Regions from separate parts of the Halomonas sp. LS-001 genome, predicted to be linked through region 1. Evidence: predicted binding sites of a transcription regulator. Region 1 holds the regulator's gene; each other region holds the start of a gene.

Region 1 (5,958 bases):
AAGAAAACCGGTTTTTTGATCAGTCCGGCATTGTGGCTCTGGTCGGCCCTACCGGCGTGGGAAAAACCACTACCACCGCCAAACTGGCGGCGCGTTTTGTGATGCGTCACGGCACGCGCCCCGTGGCGCTGGTCACCACTGACAGCTTCCGTATCGGCGCCCATGAACAGCTGCGTATCTATGCCCGTTTGCTGGATATTCCCATGTATGCGCTGGATTCCGAGCAGCCGATTGACTCACTGCTGGGGCGTCTGAAGGGCAAGCAATGGGTGATTATTGATACGGTCGGCATGAGCCAGCGCGACCAGCGGGTCATCGAGCAGATTGCCCAATTACAGGGCGGCCAATCGAGGGTGCGCCTGGTCTTGCTGCTCAATGCCGCCAGTCAGCCGGAAACCCTCGAAGAAGTCGTATTACGTTACCGCCAGGCAGCGCGGGCGGCCGGTGCCGAACTGGATGACTGCATCATCACCAAGCAGGACGAAGCCGGACGGCTGGCACCCGTGCTGGATATTGTCATGCGCCATGGCCTGCGCGTTCTGTTTGGCTCTCACGGCCAGCAGGTGCCCGAAGACATGAGCCTGGCGGCTGCGGAACCACTGATCGAACAGGCACTGAAAACCCGCACACCACGCTCGGCTCAGGAAGAGGCTGACACGTCGCCTGCACTCAGCCTGCCACGCTGGTCGCGGGACGTGCTGGGGCAGGGGCGTCGGCTTTCCTCGCTGTTAAGTCGTCTGCGTGAACGGGTGGGTGGTTTTGCCCACCTGGAAGCCTGTTGGGATTTAGCCGCTTTGCCTGCCCAGGTGCAGAATCAGCGCCTTGGCCAGGTGCTGGACAGTTATCCGCCAGCGGGCGCCACCCTGGGAATGAACTGGGCACCGCGTCGCAATGAGCGAGGATGTGACTGGGCAATGCCGGATACCGGGCTCGACCCGGACGGTGCCTGGCTGGCGCTGCCCTGGCTGCAGCACCGTCATCCTGCCGGTTGGCAGCCGCGCCTTGATGCCGTGACTGCCACCAGTGGCGTGGCGGTGCATCTATTGCCACAGCTGCCGGAAACGCCGGTGCGTGCCTGGCTGCATGCTCAGCAGCTTACCTGGGTCAGCCAGGGGCGCGCTGTTCAGCGGGTAATGGCACAGGGCGAGCGGGTCTCGCTGAAACAGCTCTTCACTCAAAGCACGCTAACCCATAGCGTCGAGGTACGATTTCGTGGTCAGCCGATGCAGTTATGGAACGTCTACGCAGAAGTGGAAACGATGGATGCCAGTCATCCGGGTGATGAACTGCTTGCCTGGTACGGCGAAGTGCGTGACCCGGAAAGTTCACGGGTGGTGGTGCGTCGCTACTGGCTGACGCCGCGTCATCTGGGCGCTGAGGTGTTGTCATTGCTGGTGATGCAGTTACAGGGCGAGGGGTTGCCCGGATTAACCCGGCGTGCCTGGCAGCAGCTCAAACAGGATGATGGCGGTGAGGTGAGCGCTGAAGTTCGCCTGCTGATGGCCAGCGGCTGCGCAGCCGTTGCCGGTCACCTGGAATGTGCCGATGATGACGCCGCCACCGCGCTGCGCAGTGATCTGCTGGGGCTCTTGGGTGGCCGTCGTCGGCGGCGCGATACGGCGTTATTGGATGCCTTGTTATATGCCCTTATGGCACGTGATGCCATTCGCCAACTGGGCACGGTGAATCGGGAGGGTGTCGTGTGAGCAGCGGGCAGGATCAGGCAGCGGGATTACGTAAATGGGCCAATTTACAGCGTCAGCAGCAGTCTCAGGCAGACGACGACAGCGAGGCCGACTCACCACCTGAATCAGCACAGGCGCTGTCGTCATCGCCAGCGTCCGCTGATACTGATTTGCCAGAGCCAGAGCCAGAGCCAGAGCCAGAGCCAGAGCCAGAGCCAGAGCCAGAGCCAGAGCCAGAGCCAGAGCCAGAGCCAGAGCCAGAGCCAGAGCCAGAGCCAGAGCCAGAGCCAGAGCCAGAGCCAGAGCCAGAGCCAGAGCCAGAGCCAGAGCCAGAGCCAGAGCCAGAGCCAGAGCCAGTACCAAAAAAAGTATTGATGGTGGTGGGGTTGCCGGGTACTGGCAGTGCCCAGGCGCATCGCGTGCGTGAACGTCTTGAGCAGTGGTCGGCGCTGGGTCGGCAGTGGGCCGGTAAGCCGGAAGACTGGGATATCCATGTTGTGATGCCCGACGACCCGGGCCTTCACAAGTATGCGCGGGAACATTCCCGCTGGGCGCTATGGATCAACAGTCACGCAGATAGCTTTGCGAGCACGTTTCGTACCCTGCACCAACTGCAGGAGGCGGGCGGCCCAAAGCGGCTGCTGGCATTCCATGAACCGCACCTTCCACGCGCAGGTTTATTGAACAACCTTCAGGCAGCGGCGCGTACGTATCTGGACATTGAACTATTGATTCTGGCGCACTAGGGTCTCCTGACGCTTCATTCGTGATGAAACGTCAATAGACACTAGATGCCTTTGCTGTCGGTTTGCATTAAGCTGATTATTAAATAGTTTGTAACAAATTTGAGTGATCCACTTCAGAAACACAGATGCCCTTCTGGAAGGGGGGGGTAAACGGGAGAGGCTTTTGTATCAGATACGAAACGACGCGGCGCTATGTTGTCGCGTCACTTGATGAAACCACAGCGGATTATCTGCCTGCTGGTTCTGTTATGGCTCCCCGCCAGTGTCATGGCTGCCACTGGCAGTTGGGTAGCCAATGTGCCGGGCATGCTGGTGGCGATGAGTGAGCGTTACAGCGAGACGCAGCGCGTGACGCCGCCACCGGGTGCGCCCGTGCAAGGGCGCACAATAAGCCGCGTGCAGTGGCGCTGGGAGCATCCGCCTGGTCAGCCGGTCAGTGCCTGGCTTTGCCACTCGGCAGGCTGCCTTGCCGTGCCAACGCAGCGGGGCAGCACCGAGGCATTTGAAGGCCTCAGCGCGTCAGCGCCGGTGCACTTTCGTTTTACGCTGTCACACGGGCAGCGGCCAGTGCGCGTACAAGGTATGCAGGTCATCGTTAATTATCAGTGACACACGTCCAGCCGCGAGGCGAAAAGATGTACACAGCACAGGGCAGGTTTGAACAGCAGGACCAGTTAACGCAGTACATGCCACTGGTGCGGCGTCAGGCGCTCTCGCTACAGGTGCGCTTGCCGGCAAGTATTGAGCTGGATGATTTGATTCAGGCCGGAACCGTTGGCCTTCTGGAAGCGCTTAGCCGTTTTGATGCCAGTCAGGGGGCGACTTTTGCCACCTTCGCCAGCCAGCGTATTCGTGGCGCGATGATGGATGAGTTGCGCACCCGTGACTGGTTACCGCGCAGCGTGCGGCGCTCTGCTCGCGCGATTGATGAAGTGGTAAGGCGGTTGGAGCAGCAACTCGGCCGGGCACCGGATGAGGGTGAGATTGCCAGCGAGCTGGATATGTCGCTCAGTGAATATCAACAGGTGTTGCAGGATACCAACAGCGGCCAGCTGCTGCCGTATGAATCTCTGGTGGAAGAAAACGGCGAGCCGGAAGGCCCAAGCCACCAGAGTCGTCCATTCGAGCAGTTGCTGGATAGCCAGCAGCGTGAACGGCTGGTGGCGGGCATCAGCGGCTTACCGGAGCGTGAAAAACTGCTGATGGCGCTTTACTACCAGGAAGAGCTCAACCTCAAGGAAATCGGTGCTGTGCTCGGCGTGACAGAGTCGCGTGTTTCCCAGCTTCACAGCCAGGCCGTCAGCCGCCTGAGAGCAAAACTCCATGATTCGGCCTGACTAAGCGTCTGATCACTTCGGGCGCATTCGGCGCGTATTTTTAGACCCATAAGACCGGCAAGGAGTCGTTGATGAACCCCTCAACGCTAATCGGTATGTTCGCCAGCATCGCACTGCTGGTCAGTGTTCTGTTCTTCACGGCGGAATCGCCGCAAAGCTTTCTGAATCTGCCGGGGCTGGCCATTGTCGTCACCGGTACCCTGGCTGCGACCTTTATCAGTTATCCGCTACGCGAAGTCCTGCGTGTGGTGCGCCTGGTGGGTGTCGTGTTCCGGCGCGAAAATACCTATGTGCGCGACGACATCAAGGAACTGGTGGATATGTCGCGGCTATGGTTCAAAGGTGATGTGCGCGCGGTTGAGGAGGCATTGAAGTACACCCGTAATCCGTTTCTGCGTTCGGGCATTCAATTAGTGATTGCCAACACCAAGCAGGATGAAATTTTCGATATGCTGCGCTGGCGTATTGCGCGCCTGAAGGCCCGTGAGCATGCCGAAGCCCAGATCTTTCGCACCATGGCAACCTATGCGCCCGCCTTTGGTATGATCGGTACTCTGGTGGGGCTGGTGAATATGCTGGAAGTGATGGACGCCGGTGATCTGGAAGTGATCGGCCCGCGTATGGCCGTGGCACTGTTGACGACCTTTTACGGCATTTTGCTGGCCAATCTGATCTTCAAACCGATTGCGGTCAAGTTGGAACGCCGCACGGAAGAGCGTTTGATTACCATGAACATGGTGCTGGAAGGGATTTCGCTGATTACCAAGCGTCGTCTGCCGTCCTTTATTGAGGAAACGTTGAATTCCTTTGTTGCCAATTATCACGATGAAATCCGCGACTCTAACGTCAAATTACGTAAGGAGTAGTGGGCATGCTGGATCATGATACCCGGCGCACACTGGAACCTACGGTGTTTGAGGGTGGCGGTGATGATGAAGGCTGGTTGACCAGCTATCTCGACGTGTTAACGCTGCTGATCACCCTGTTTGTCCTGCTTCTGGCATTGACGCCACCGGGAAGCGGGCAAGCCAGTGAAAGTGCGTTCATGCAGTCGCCCAGCGCGGTGCTGGCGCATCCGCTGGCCAGCCTGGCAACGGGGATTCAGCCCCGCCATGACGGGTTACAGCCACGGTTTTCTGGTTTGAGCATTCCTGGCGTTAATGTGGAACAAGGGCGCGAAGGGGTGACCCTGCGTATTGATGACAGTCTGCTGTTTTCCAGCGGTGAGGCGGATCTGACCACCCAGGGTCGTGGGGTGATTGAAAGTCTGGTGGAGGTGTTGGAATCCTTTGATGGCCAGGTGTCAGTGGAAGGGCATACGGATAATCTCCCGATTGCCACGCCACGCTTTCCGTCTAACTGGGAGCTGTCAGCGGCCCGAGCGATTGCTGTGGTGCGCCACCTGGAGAGCGAAGGGCTGGCGATTGACCGTATGCGCGCCGTCGGTTACGCGGATACTCAGCCGATGAAAAATAATGCAACGCCGCAGGGACGAGCGGCTAACCGACGAGTAGAGTTGATCCTGCGCCAATTACTTTAAGGGGCATCCCTTATCAAGGTAACGTCCGTGAAAAATACGCCATGAACCCTATGCTATGAACAATACTCACGCCGCTAAACCGTCATGGCAGATACAGTCATTCGGTGCCCTGTTGGTGGTGGATAGCGAATGCCGTCAGGTATATGCCGTTAGCGATAATCTGGCCAGCCTGTTTGGCCTGTCGCCGTTTACCCCGACCACGCCTTCGCTGGCTTTTTTACTCGGCGAGCGGCTCAGTCAGCGCGTGCGCCGTACCTTGCAAGACAGTCAACGCCTACCTGCCCCACTGACGTTTGTCCGTTATGTCGAGGGGCGACAGGTGCGTTATCAGCTTCATGCGACACGCAGCGCCAACGGTGTGCTGATTGAAATAGAGCCGCTGAATCCATCCGGCAAACAGCGCTTACTGGGGGCTGTGAACGAATGGTTGATGCATCTTGCGGAGACGACCCATCAGCAGGCATTACTCGATTATCTGGTATCGGCAATACAGCAGCTGACGGGATACGACCGGGTGGTGGTCTGTCACTTCGATAGTGATTGGCACGGGTTTATCCTGGCGGAAGCCGATGGGGGTGCATTGCCTCCCTTGCTGGGTCGGCGCTTTCCGGCCAGTGATTTCCCGGTCACCTTGCGGCGGGCTTATGAAC
Region 2 (5,958 bases), 330 kb from region 1:
AACCCCACAGGTGATGACGTGTAATTTCCGCGTCATGCCCTGCAAACAGCATGTTAAAACAACAATGCCGCCCAAAAGGGCGGCATTGTTGTTTTGAAATGTTGTTTTAACATGTTGCTTTAAAAGCCTTTGTCTTGGCCACGGCCTTCCATTCGTCGAGGCCGTGGCAAGACAGGGCATTTAGTCTCTAAGGCCTTCCAGTTCAGGGGCCTGACTCGGGCGTACAATCTTGATTTTCTCTCTCATCAGCGCCTTCATCAGCGAAAACACCATAGCGAATACCATGATGAAGATCGGTAGACCAATGACGGTGATAACCTGCTGTAGCGCCACCAGACCAGCATCACCGGCCAGCACGATCAGCATGGCAGCCACCGCGCCTTCTGAAACGCCCCAGAATACCCGCTGATGGATCGGGCCTGGTTCAACATCACCCGTGCATAACAGGTCGATGACCAGCGAGGCCGAATCCGAAGACGTCGCAAAGAAGATCGCAACGATCACAACAGCCAGGCCTTGAATCAGTGTGGCGGCCGGGAAATTCTCAAAGAACGCGAACATCGCCAGTGGCACGCTTTCCATCACCGCAGCGGTCATCATGCCGGCCTGATCACCCAGTTGGGCACGCGCCGCTTCACCGATACCGTCGATCTCCATGGCAGACCAGCCGAAGATGGCGAACCACACCAGCGTAAAGGCAGACGGTGCAAATAAGACGCCGAGTACGAACTCACGGATGGTACGACCCTTGGAAATACGTGCCACGAACAGGCCGATAAAGGGTGACCAGGTAACTGTCCACGCCCAGTAGAAAACCGTCCAGTTACCCTGCCAGCCCCAGCTGCCGTCTTCACGGGTATATTGCGCCAGCGTATCGTTCCAGAACGATAGCGGCACGATGTTGGATACATAAATACCCAGGGTTTCGATGATGCCGCGAAGCAGAAATACTGTAGAACCGGCAAACAGCACAAATAGCATCAACCCCACTGCCATACCGATGTTGAGGTTGGAAAGCAGCTTGACGCCCTTATCCAGCCCGCCGGCAATGGATGCAACGGCCACGGCGGTGAGTACGGTAATGATCAACACCTTGCTGGTGACGCTATCAGCAACGCCGAACAGTTCGCTAAGCCCGGCGTTGATCTGTGAGGTGCCAAGACCAATGGAAACTGCCACACCAAACAGCGTACCCAGCACCGCAAATATATCGATGGTTTTACCGATAGGGCCGTAAATACGGTCTTTGAGCAGCGGATAAAACACCGAACTAACCCGAACCGGCAGATCATAGCGGTAGATAAAGTAAGCAAACGCCAGCCCAGGCAGGGTAAAGATCGTCCAGGTATGCAGGCCAAGATGATAGAGCGAGAAGCCCATGGCTTCACGAGCGGCTTCGACCGAGTGAGGCGTAATATCGCCATGCGGCGGGTTGGCAAAGTGAAAAATTGGCTCTGCCACGCCCCAGAACATCAGCACTGTGCCGATCCCCCCGGCAAACAGCATGGTGAACCAGGAAATATTGCCGTACTCTGGACGGTCATCTTCGCCCCCCAGGCGGATATTGCCGTAACGGCTCAATGCTATCCAAAGCAGAAACACTAACCAGAAACTGACGCCGAAGATGAAGAACCAGCCAAGGTTGGTGACGACCCAGGTACGTCCATTGGCAAAAATATCGCCGATCGTCTCGGGGGCGACTACCAGTGCTACCAGAAACAGCACCATCAGTCCGGCGGAGGTAAAGAAAATCGTGGGGTCTGTGCGCAGCCCCAGCGAACGCGCGAGTTTATCCATGCAAAATTCCTTTTTATTGTTGGAATCATTGAGTAAACCAGGAAAGTGCCAGCGAAAAGCCGACGGCTTGAGTTGAGTTTACAGATAATCTTTTTGTGCAAGGAAGCGGGGTAGTGTGACCTTTGGTTAAATCAAACGGGAAAGTCATGATTCGCCAGGATGGACTGATCAGGTGCACCAAAAACGCCCAGCGATAGGGCGGGCGTAAGGGAGAATGGGCCAAAAAAGAGCGTATCAGTCTGGGACGTATCAGCCTGGATAGTTCTCCGAATGACGGCCTTCAAGGTTGATGGATTCGCCGCCGTCCACAAACAGAATCTGGCCGACCACAAACGCGTTATCGAGCAGGTAATGCAATGCTTGCACGAGGTGTTCAGGAGCGCCTTGCTGATTGGCTGGAATACCCTCAATGCGCCACTGTATATAGTCACTGGTGCGCTGCGAGGCAGGTAGTACTACCCCAGGCGCAATGCCGTTGATGCGCAGTTGCGGGGCGAACTCCAGCGCTGCCATTCGCGTCATGTCTGCCAGGCTCTTTTTTGAGAGCAGGTAGGCGGCGTAGGGGTATTGGTGATACGTCACCTTGTTATCAATAATGTTAACGACCCGGCCTTGATCGACGGCCCCAGCAAAATGGCGGGTCAGCAGCAGCGGCGTAAACATATTGACGCGAAACTGGGTCTCCAGCATCGCAAGATCGGTCTGCGCGATGGGGGCAGGCTCATAGGCGGAGGCGCTATTGACCAGTACACCCAGTTGAGGGAAGCGGGCTTTAACACGGCGGATCAGCTCACCCAGATCGTCCTCAGCGGCATCGCTGAGGAAGTTGCAGGTAAAGACTTCACAATTGCGGCCTAGCTCGCGAATCCCCTTTGCCACCTCATCAGCCTCCTGGCGGGAGCTGTTAACGTGCAAAGCGATATCATAACCTGCGCTGGCCAGCGCTTCAGCAAAATGACGGCCAAGACGCGTGGCACCGCCGGTAATCAGTGCTGCCTGTGGGTTCATGACTTTTTTCCTCTGGTCAAAGCGTTGTTAGTCAAGCATCGTTGAGCGATAAAATCTGCGCTTACTTTCAGCGTGAGGAAAGCGTTTGTCAATAAGTTGTACAGTACTTGCACAAAAGGCAGAAGGCGTTAATCTAACGGTAATTCACAATTTTCAAGGATGTTGACCATGCTGCAAGCGCCCGCAAAGGTGGACCCCGAACTGCATGAATGCGTGATTTCGATTGGCTCCAACATTGATCCTGAGCACCACTACGCCCGTGCCATCGAGATTCTGGAAGCGGAATGTGATCTGTTGGCGCGAACGGCACCTATTCTTACCACGCCGGTAGGCTTTCAGGCTCAGCCGGATTTTCTCAACAGCGCCGTACTGATACGCACCGGGCTAAATCAGGCCGATTTCAAAGCCTATCTGAAGCAGGTAGAAGATCGCCTTGGGCGTGTGCGCGGGCCGATCAAGTCAGGGCCTCGCACCATGGATCTGGATATTGTTGCCTGGGATGGGCATGTGGTGGATGAGGGATATCACCAGCATGATTATGTGCGTGAACCAGTGGATGCACTGCTGGCTGAGGCAGGCCGTGAGCTTATTGATTCATGAAACGTAAACGATACTGATACCCCTAACTAAGTAGGACAATAACAGCAGCACAATACCAGCGGGGCAATAACGTCAGGAGATAGCAAAAACATTTAAGACACCCTCCGTAGCGGCCGATATAGAGTATGAAGCCCACAATGGGCGAGATGGCGTTTTTGCCGAGGAACGTGTCTATGATGGTTCTTAACACGAACCTCATGTCGCTGATTGCTCAAAACAATCTGCGTGCCAGCCAGCAGGATATGCAGACGGCCATGGAACGTCTTTCATCAGGCTTGCGTATTAATAGCGCCAAGGATGACCCCGCCGGTCAGGCGATTGCCAACCGCATGGAAAGCCAGATTCGTGGTATGAACCAGGCGATGCGCAACACTCAGGATGGTATTTCACTCGCTCAAGTGGCTGAAGGCTCTCTCGATCAGGTTAACGAGAACTTACAGCGTATCCGCCAGCTTAGTGTTCAAGCTGCCAATGGCACCAATTCCTCATCTGACCTGCGCTCCATTCAGGATGAAATCGATCTGCGCCTGGAAGAAATTGACCGCTTATCAAGCCAGAGCAACTTCAATGGCGTCAATCTGTTGGCTGATGATCGTGATGTGTCTATTCAGGTTGGCGCTAACGATGGCGACGTGATCAATATCGCGTTGAAAAAAACGAACATTGATACATTAGGGCTGGGCAACTTCAGCGTGCTGGATGACGGTAGTGCCACTGCTAACCCTCTGAGTACTCTGGATGACGCAATCAGTCAGGTGGATCGCCAGCGCAGTTCCCTTGGAGCGGTACAGAATCGTTTCGATAGCGTGATTGAAGGGCTGAATAGCAGCGTTATTAACCTCTCCTCGGCGCAGTCGCGAATTCAGGATGCTGACTACGCACGCGAAGTATCTAACTTGATAAGCGCTCAGATTCGCCAGCAGGTAGGGATCGCCATTCTGGCCCAGGCGAACCAGCAGCCGCAAATGATCCTGCGGCTGCTGGGGCTTTAAATCAACGATTTACTCGATGATGCCCTGTTCACGGGCCATCGCGTAGGCGGCCTGCGGGCCTTTCCAGAGTGACGGCAGAATAATCAACGACACCGGAATGGCGGTGATGACGATAAACTGCTGTAACACACCGATCTGGCCTGCGCCCATATAGAGCAGTATCGCCGCCATCAGCGCCATGGCAATTCCCCAGAAGGCACGCAGTAGCGAATTGGGTTGATCATGGCCAGCGCTGACCATGGCAATGGCATAGCTCATAGAATCCCCCGTGGTGGCCACAAAGATCGTGGTCAACAGCAGAATCGCCAGTGCCATCAGGGTGCCACCCGGCAGGGCCTGAGCGACGGTAAGAGTCGCCACATCAAACTGGAAGTTATTGAGTGCCTCGGTCAGGTCGATCACGCCGGTCAGCTGGTAATAAATGCCGGAGCCGCCCAGCAGGGTGAACCAGACCGTGGTGGCAATCGGTGCCATGATTGCCACCGCCAGAATCATTTCGCGCACCGAGCGCCCGCGTGAAATCCGCGCCACAAAAATCGCCATCAGCGGCGCGTAACCAATAAACCAGGCAAAGAAGAATACCGTCCACCACTGCATCCACCAGGCCGGTGCTGTATCCGCTGTCATGGTCGCCATGGTGAAGAACTCACTGATATAAGCGCCCATGCTGGCGGCATAGGTGTTAACCAGAAACAGGGTCGGGCCAAAGATAAAAATCACGGCACCAATAGCCAATGCCAGAAACACATTGAAGCGGCTCAGCATCTGAATGCCTTTGTGAACACCACTCAATGAAGACGCCACATAAACCGTTGCCAACAAGGCCAGAATGATTAACTGGCCGATATAGCCTTCCGGCAGGCCGAACAGTTCATGCAAACCAAAACTGACCTGAGTCGCCAGAAAGCCGATGGGGCCGACGGTACCGGCGACCAAGGCAATGACGCAGCAGGCATCGACAACACCGCCCAGCGGCCCTTGCATTAAACGCTTGCCGAGCACCGGGTACAGCAGGGTGCGCGGCTGCAGCGGCTGGCCTTTCACATAGTGCGCATGCGCCAGTACGACTGCTGTCAGCGAGCCAAGTACCGCCCAGGCCAGAAAGCCCCAGTGCATGAACGACTGCGCCAACGCGCCACTCACGGCTTCCGCGGTGCCCGCTTCTGTATCAAAGGCAGGCGGTGTGACCACAAAGTGATAAACCGGCTCACCGGCAGCAAAAAACACGCCACCCCCGGCCAGCAGAGTACAAAGAATAATCGACAACCACTTGAAGGTGCTCATTTCCGGCGTATCAAGGTTGCCAATTTTTGCCTTGGCGGCAGGCGTTAACGCCAGGCCAACGGCAATGAAAAAGGTCGCAATCAGCAGCAGCTGAAAGTAGGTGCCCAGGGTCAGCGCGGTCCAGGCAAAGCCGCTACCGATACTGTTGGCCACCAGGTCAATATCCAACAGGGAAAGCAGTACGAACGCGGCGATAAAGCCAACGCTCAGTATCAGCACAATCGGGTCACCCAGCGCACGTAAGCCACCAGGCTGAGGGTTTTCGTCAGAAGAATGA
Region 3 (5,958 bases), 470 kb from region 1:
CCGAGGTCACGATTGCTGCCAACAGCTCGCTGGAAGATATCCGCGACGCCATCAATGCGGATGCCGACGCGGGCGTTAATGCTTCCGTGATTAACGACGGCGAAAACTATCGGCTGGCGCTTAGCTCTCGGGAAACAGGTGCTGATGCCTCCATTGAAGGCTTTACCTTTACAGGGTTAACAGAGGATGCTGACGCCGCCCAGTCAGGCACAGATGCCAGCCTGAACGTGAACGGTGTGCCCATCACCAGCGCCAATAACCAGGTGGAAGGCGCGATCCAGGGCGTCACGCTTAACCTGCAGAGCGAAGGCGCCAGCACGGTGGCCGTTGAGCAGAACACCCTTGCGGTACGCGAAGCGGTCACCGGGTTTGTTGATGCCTACAACACCATGAAAGGCACCATTGGCGAGCTGACGGCGTTCAACTCGGAAACCGGCCAGGCGGGTGAGCTTAACGGCGACAGCACGGTTCGCATTGTTGAATCCCGTTTGCGCAGCGAGTTGAGCGGTGGTGTTGCCGGTGAAGAAGGCGGCTTCTCAATGCTTAGTGATATCGGTATTTCACTGGAGCTGGATGGCACTCTGTCGATTGACCAGGATAAGCTTGATAACGTGATCGCCAATGATCAGCAAGCGCTATCCGATTTCTTCGCCGGTAATGAAACGACCACCGGGTTGGCCGAGCAGCTGAACGACAGCGTTGGCCAGCTACTCAGCAGCAATGGCTCCGTGCAGGGGGCGATCAACGGGTCTGAAAGCCGTATTGAATCGCTGGGCAGTCGCTACACCAATATGGAGCAGCAGGTTGAGCGTACCATTGACCGCTACCGCACTCAGTTTGGTCAACTCGATGGCATGATTGCGCAAATGAACCAGACCAGCAGCTACCTGACTCAGCAGTTTGCTTCACTGGATGCGCAGCTGGGGCGCGACTGACCTCAAACAGTGACAAACCCGTTTAGCGCTAAAGCCCGCCCCTGAAATCAGGCGGGCTTTTTTGTGAGTTACGCTTCTTTATCGAACCTGTTGTTTCGTTGGTGCTTTTTCTAAAAAATAATTATTTGGGTTCCAGCTGGGCTTCAAAAACGTTTCAGAAACGTCTCAAAAGCGCTTAAAGCGAAAATAAAGGCTAAAGTTGATGTCTTCTCTGCCGATAATATTTCAGTAGTTAAAAAACCAAACGTAACCAATCTGCCAAACACCGGTGCTGTGAACGACACCAGCGCCAGCCCACTGCATTGATTCTGTTGTCACCAGGCGCTGGGCAATACGTGTTGGGTTTAAGCCAGGCACACTGAGGAGACACCCAGTATGGCGACAATAACCTCTCTAGGTATTGGCTCAGGCCTCGACCTCAGCGGTCTGCTTGACCAGCTCAATGACGCAGAACGCGGCAAGCTGACACCGATTGTCCGTCAGCAGGAGCAGCAGGAAGCCAAAATTTCTGCCTACGGCAAAATTCAGTCATCGCTGAATAGCTTGAACGATGCGGTGGATGCGCTCAGCAAGCCCAAACTGTATCAGAGCCTTTCTGCCAGCGTGCGTGGTGACGAAATCACCGCCACCACGGATGCCACCGCGCTGCCGGGTAGTTACCGGGTTGAGGTCTCTCAGCTTGCTACGGCAGGGACGCTGGCGTCCAGCGGTGTAGAGTTCAGCGATACTGCCCTGGCGTTGGATGGTGCTACTAAGCTGCGTCTTGAATTTACTGACACCAGCAAAAATATTGATGTGGATATCGCGGCGGACAGCAGCCTTGAAGATATTCGCGATGCCATTAACGCTACGGAAAATAGCGGTGTCAGCGCGAGTATTATCTTTGATGGCAGTAACCACCGTTTGGCACTTAGCTCCAGTGACACCGGCCAGGCGGCTTCGATCAGCGGTTTCAGTTTCCTGGATGCTGCTGCTGATCCTGTTGTTACCCAGCCCTTTACGGCTGAGGTTGTCAACGGCGGCCAGAATGCTGATCTAACGGTTAACGGCGTGACCATCACCAGCGCCAATAACCAGATTGAAGGCGCGATTCAAGGCGTGACTCTGGATCTCAACGCACTCAATATCGGGGAAGGCGAAACCGCCAGCAGCACGGTCAACGTTGAGCGCAATACGCTAAAAATCCGTGAGGCCGTCGGGGATTTCGTTGAGGCCTTTAATGACCTGAAAGGCACCATTGGTACGCTGACCAGCTTTAGCGGCGACCGGGAAACCGCCGGTGAGCTGGTTGGCGATAGTGTGGTACGTACCATTGAAGGGCGTTTGCGTAGTGTGCTGGGTGGCGGTGTGGCAGGGGGTGAATTTTCCACCCTCAGCCAACTGGGTATTACCCTGCAGCGTGATGGCACTCTGGAAATGGACGACGACACCATCAGCAATCTGGCCAAGAACCAGCCTGATGCATTGAGTGACTTCTTCGCAGGCACCGACGGCAACAGCGGCCTGGGCGATTTGCTCAGCACAACGATCGAACAGCTGACTAACAGCAACGGCACCTTGGGCAGCGCCATCAGCGGTGCGGAAAACCGCATTGAAAGCCTCAATGCGCGTTACGAACGTGCCGAACTAAGTATCGAGCGGACAATTTCCCGTTACCGCACCCAGTTCGGCCAGCTGGACTCAATGATCGCCCAGATGAACCAGACCAGCACCTACCTCACCCAGCAGTTCGATGCCCTCGACTCAGCGCTGGGCCGCAAGAAGTAACCCTTCCCAGACTGGCGGGAGAGGAGGTTCACTCGCCGGTTCATTATTGCCGACCTGATGCTGTGAGTGTGTGTGGCAACCCCTTCATTTACCACGGCACACTGCGCCGCCCAGTCTGAAACTCCACTACTTTCTGGTAAATCTCCCGCGCTCGGGCGAGGGCATCCTTCTCCATATCATCCAACGTTACCTCACGGTTGCCGTTGCCGCCCTGGCTTTGCAGCAACTGATGCACATTGGCGCGGTAGCGCTCCAGCAGGTGATCTAGGTTAGCGTGAATCATCTGCATTTCCAGCATCAGCTTGCGCTGCATTTCGCGGTAGCGCAGCAGGTCTTGCGGGCGGTTGGCGTTATCAATCAGCGTTTCCAGAGTGGTATTCACCAGAGTGCGTGCCCGCTCAAGGCGAGGGAGGATGGTAAACACCACGTCATAAAGCTGAACGGGAGATGCGTAGATCTGCATGGAAGTCATGAAACGGCCAGTACCCAGCGAAAAGAGCCCACAGTGTACCTTTGAGCCATCATCCAGCAAGCGCCTGCCACCAACTTTTAATAGCCGTTACCAACCGTTACATCTTTTTTTACGATTATGCTAAAGGTTTCTCCTGACAGGCCGTAATTATTAATAACGGCACACAATGTGGCCGAAAAGCAGGCCTCAACGGCCAGTGTAACTGTAAAGGAGAATCACCATGTCTGTGATCAACACTAACATCACTTCCATGATCGGCCAGCAAAACCTGCGCGAATCACAAAATGCGCTGCAAACCTCCATGGAGCGTCTGTCTTCAGGCCTGCGCATCAACAGTGCCAAGGATGATGCGGCCGGTCAGGCCATCGCCAATCGTATGTCATCTCAGATTACCGGTCTGGGACAAGCGCAGCGTAACGCCAACGACGGTATCTCGATTTCCCAAACCGCCGAAGGTGCGCTTAACCAAGTGAACGATAACTTGCAGCGTGTTCGTGAATTAACAGTGCAGGCACAGAACGGAACTAACTCTCAGGATGATCTTCAGTCGATTCAAGACGAGATCACACAGCGTATGAACGAAATTGATCGGATTTCTGAAGAGACGGATTTTAACGGAACGAAAGTGCTTGCTTCCGACCAAGGAATTTCTATTCAAGTGGGCGCTAATGATAACGAAACTATTTCGGTAAATTTGGAGCAAATTGATAAGACCACACTGGGTTTAGCAAACTTTGATGTAACTTCGAGTCAGTCATTGGAGCCTGAGCTTGGTGAGCAGGTTGGTTATAATGATGCAGTTGGCGAGATTTATGAAGTTATCGACAAGGATACCGGTGAAGCAAGAACCGATGTTTTTGGCTCAAAGAATGACGACGGCACCATTACAGCCGTAAAAGTAGCTGCTACAGCCAACGCAACTAACCAAGGTTATGAAGCTGTAACTTATCAGGATGGAACCAACACAGGAATTACCGCAACCCTTCAATATGAAGCGAATGATGCTGCAAATGATGACTTTTCACGCGGTGATTTGAAAATTGTTGGCGAAAATGGTGATGGTGTTACTGTAGAAGTAGAGACTCTTGCTTCTGCTTCTACTGATGGTACAGATATTGATTTGAGCGGAGCTAATGTTGGTGAAGGCGCAATTGCTGATCTCGCAAAAGGTGGGCTTGAGCAGCTTGATAGCGCACTTGCCCAGGTTGATAGCCTGCGTTCTGAATTAGGTGCGGTGCAAAACCGCTTTGAATCTGCCATCACTAACTTAAGCACCAACGAGACTAACCTCTCAGCTGCACGGTCACGTATTGAAGATGCTGATTATGCAATGGAAGTGGCAGACATGACCAAGAACCAGATTCTGCAGCAGGCGGGTACTTCGGTACTGGCACAGGCGAACCAGCTGCCGCAGAACGTTTTGTCTCTGCTGGGTTAATCTGAGGCTTGAGATTGATAGAGATTTTTCTCTATCACTGAGAAGCATACGAAACCGGCTCCCTTTTGGGGCCGGTTTTTGTTTGAGGTGAACATGACCGATGACGAACGCCAGCATGTGATCAATGAGTTACAAAAGGTCATTGACGATACCCAAGCCACCCTCAGCCGCTTTGAAGCCACCGGCATGGATCATGAGATGCGTAAGGACTATGACAAGCTGCTGGGGATACTGGATGACGCAGTGAAGCAGCAGCGTGAGCATACCCAGGTGATGTTGGATAGCACTACAGATTGAGTCGCTAGTCGTAAAGAAAAATAATTTTTTGTAATCTGGTAAAGTTTTCTTAGCTGATGCCGATAAAATAGATAAGCCAGTTCACGGAAGAGATTCGACTCCATGCCAATGATCAATACCAATCTGACTTCACTCACTACCCAGCAAAGCTTGCGACAAAATCAGTCATCCCTTTCTACCAGCATGGAGCGGCTGTCATCTGGGCTGCGCGTTAATAGCGCGAAGGATGATGCGGCAGGCCAGGCGATTGGTAATCGCTTCCAGGCTCAGCGTATTGGTCTCAATCAAGGCGCGCGGAATGCCAATGACGGGATATCTCTATCCCAGACCGCCCATGATGTACTGAACGGCATGAACGAGAAACTGCAGCGCATCCGTGAACTGGCGGTTCAGGGGCTAAATGGCACGAATCAGACGCGTGATAGCGATTCTATCCAAGCTGAGATCAATCAGAACTTGATGGAAATCGACCGTTTGGCTGCTACTTCTGAGTATAACGGTATCCCTTTGATGACAGGTCAGGCTGGAAATGTTCCGTTACAGGTGGGGGCCAATGATGGCCAGCAAATTGGGGTAGATTTAAATCCACCTGGCTTTAGTGTAGAGGCGTTGGGGCTAGAAGGGTTAAACATTGCAGGTATCGATGGAGACGTTACTGAGCGGGATGCGCTGCGCGGTGTGGCACGTGACATCCGCCTTGATGACCCGTCAACCATTGGTCCAACATTCGCACCAGGCACCCAGCAGCCTCTCTACTATTCAGATGCCTTTGGCTATTATACAAGCGATGGGAGTGACGGTTTTTCGCATGTATCTGTCAATGCGTCACATAACACATCAACAGATACCAGCCAGGTATCGATAACCAATCCGCAACCTATATTTTCCAGTGCCATGATGACGGATCCAGAGCCCCTGCCTGACCTGCCGTCTAATCAGCGATTTATTGAAAAAGATAATACTTATTATCTTGAAGAGCGCTTGCCTGATGGCACTTTAAGTTATCGTGAAACGGGTTTTGCTCTTAGTTATGAAGAAGCTATGGGAAC

What was found. The regulator FliA, encoded in region 1, starts transcription of late flagellar genes. The targets are predictions, from matches to a motif close to CTAAAGTTNNNNNNNNNNCNGCCGATA.
Region 2: a site for FliA is predicted at 3,498-3,524, ahead of ACU6TU_RS15990 (flagellin N-terminal helical domain-containing protein). Genes of this name have one in related genera too.
Region 3: a site for FliA is predicted at 1,129-1,155, ahead of fliD (flagellar filament capping protein FliD). Genes of this name have one in related genera too.

Annotation. Positions count from the first base shown of each region.
Region 1 is NZ_CM129816.1:94,608-100,565, forward strand. It holds gene flhF (flagellar biosynthesis protein FlhF) at 1-1,706, shown strand, start outside; gene ACU6TU_RS00460 (hypothetical protein) at 1,703-2,431, shown strand; gene ACU6TU_RS00465 (flagellar protein FlhE) at 2,624-3,040, shown strand; gene ACU6TU_RS00470 (RNA polymerase sigma factor FliA) at 3,067-3,768, shown strand; gene ACU6TU_RS00475 (motility protein A) at 3,840-4,634, shown strand; gene ACU6TU_RS00480 (OmpA/MotB family protein) at 4,640-5,308, shown strand; gene ACU6TU_RS00485 (diguanylate cyclase) at 5,364-5,958, shown strand, end outside.
Region 2 is NZ_CM129816.1:3,603,560-3,609,517, reverse strand. It holds gene ybiO (mechanosensitive channel protein) at 1-24, shown strand, start outside; gene ACU6TU_RS16005 (BCCT family transporter) at 181-1,797, opposite strand; gene ACU6TU_RS16000 (SDR family oxidoreductase) at 2,047-2,805, opposite strand; gene folK (2-amino-4-hydroxy-6-hydroxymethyldihydropteridine diphosphokinase) at 2,974-3,405, shown strand; gene ACU6TU_RS15990 (flagellin N-terminal helical domain-containing protein) at 3,579-4,397, shown strand; gene ACU6TU_RS15985 (BCCT family transporter) at 4,407-5,958, opposite strand, start outside.
Region 3 is NZ_CM129816.1:3,466,531-3,472,488, reverse strand. It holds gene fliD (flagellar filament capping protein FliD) at 1-935, shown strand, start outside; gene fliD (flagellar filament capping protein FliD) at 1,311-2,702, shown strand; gene ACU6TU_RS15430 (hypothetical protein) at 2,791-3,174, opposite strand; gene ACU6TU_RS15425 (FliC/FljB family flagellin) at 3,395-4,612, shown strand; gene ACU6TU_RS15420 (hypothetical protein) at 4,706-4,909, shown strand; gene ACU6TU_RS15415 (flagellin N-terminal helical domain-containing protein) at 5,012-5,958, shown strand, end outside.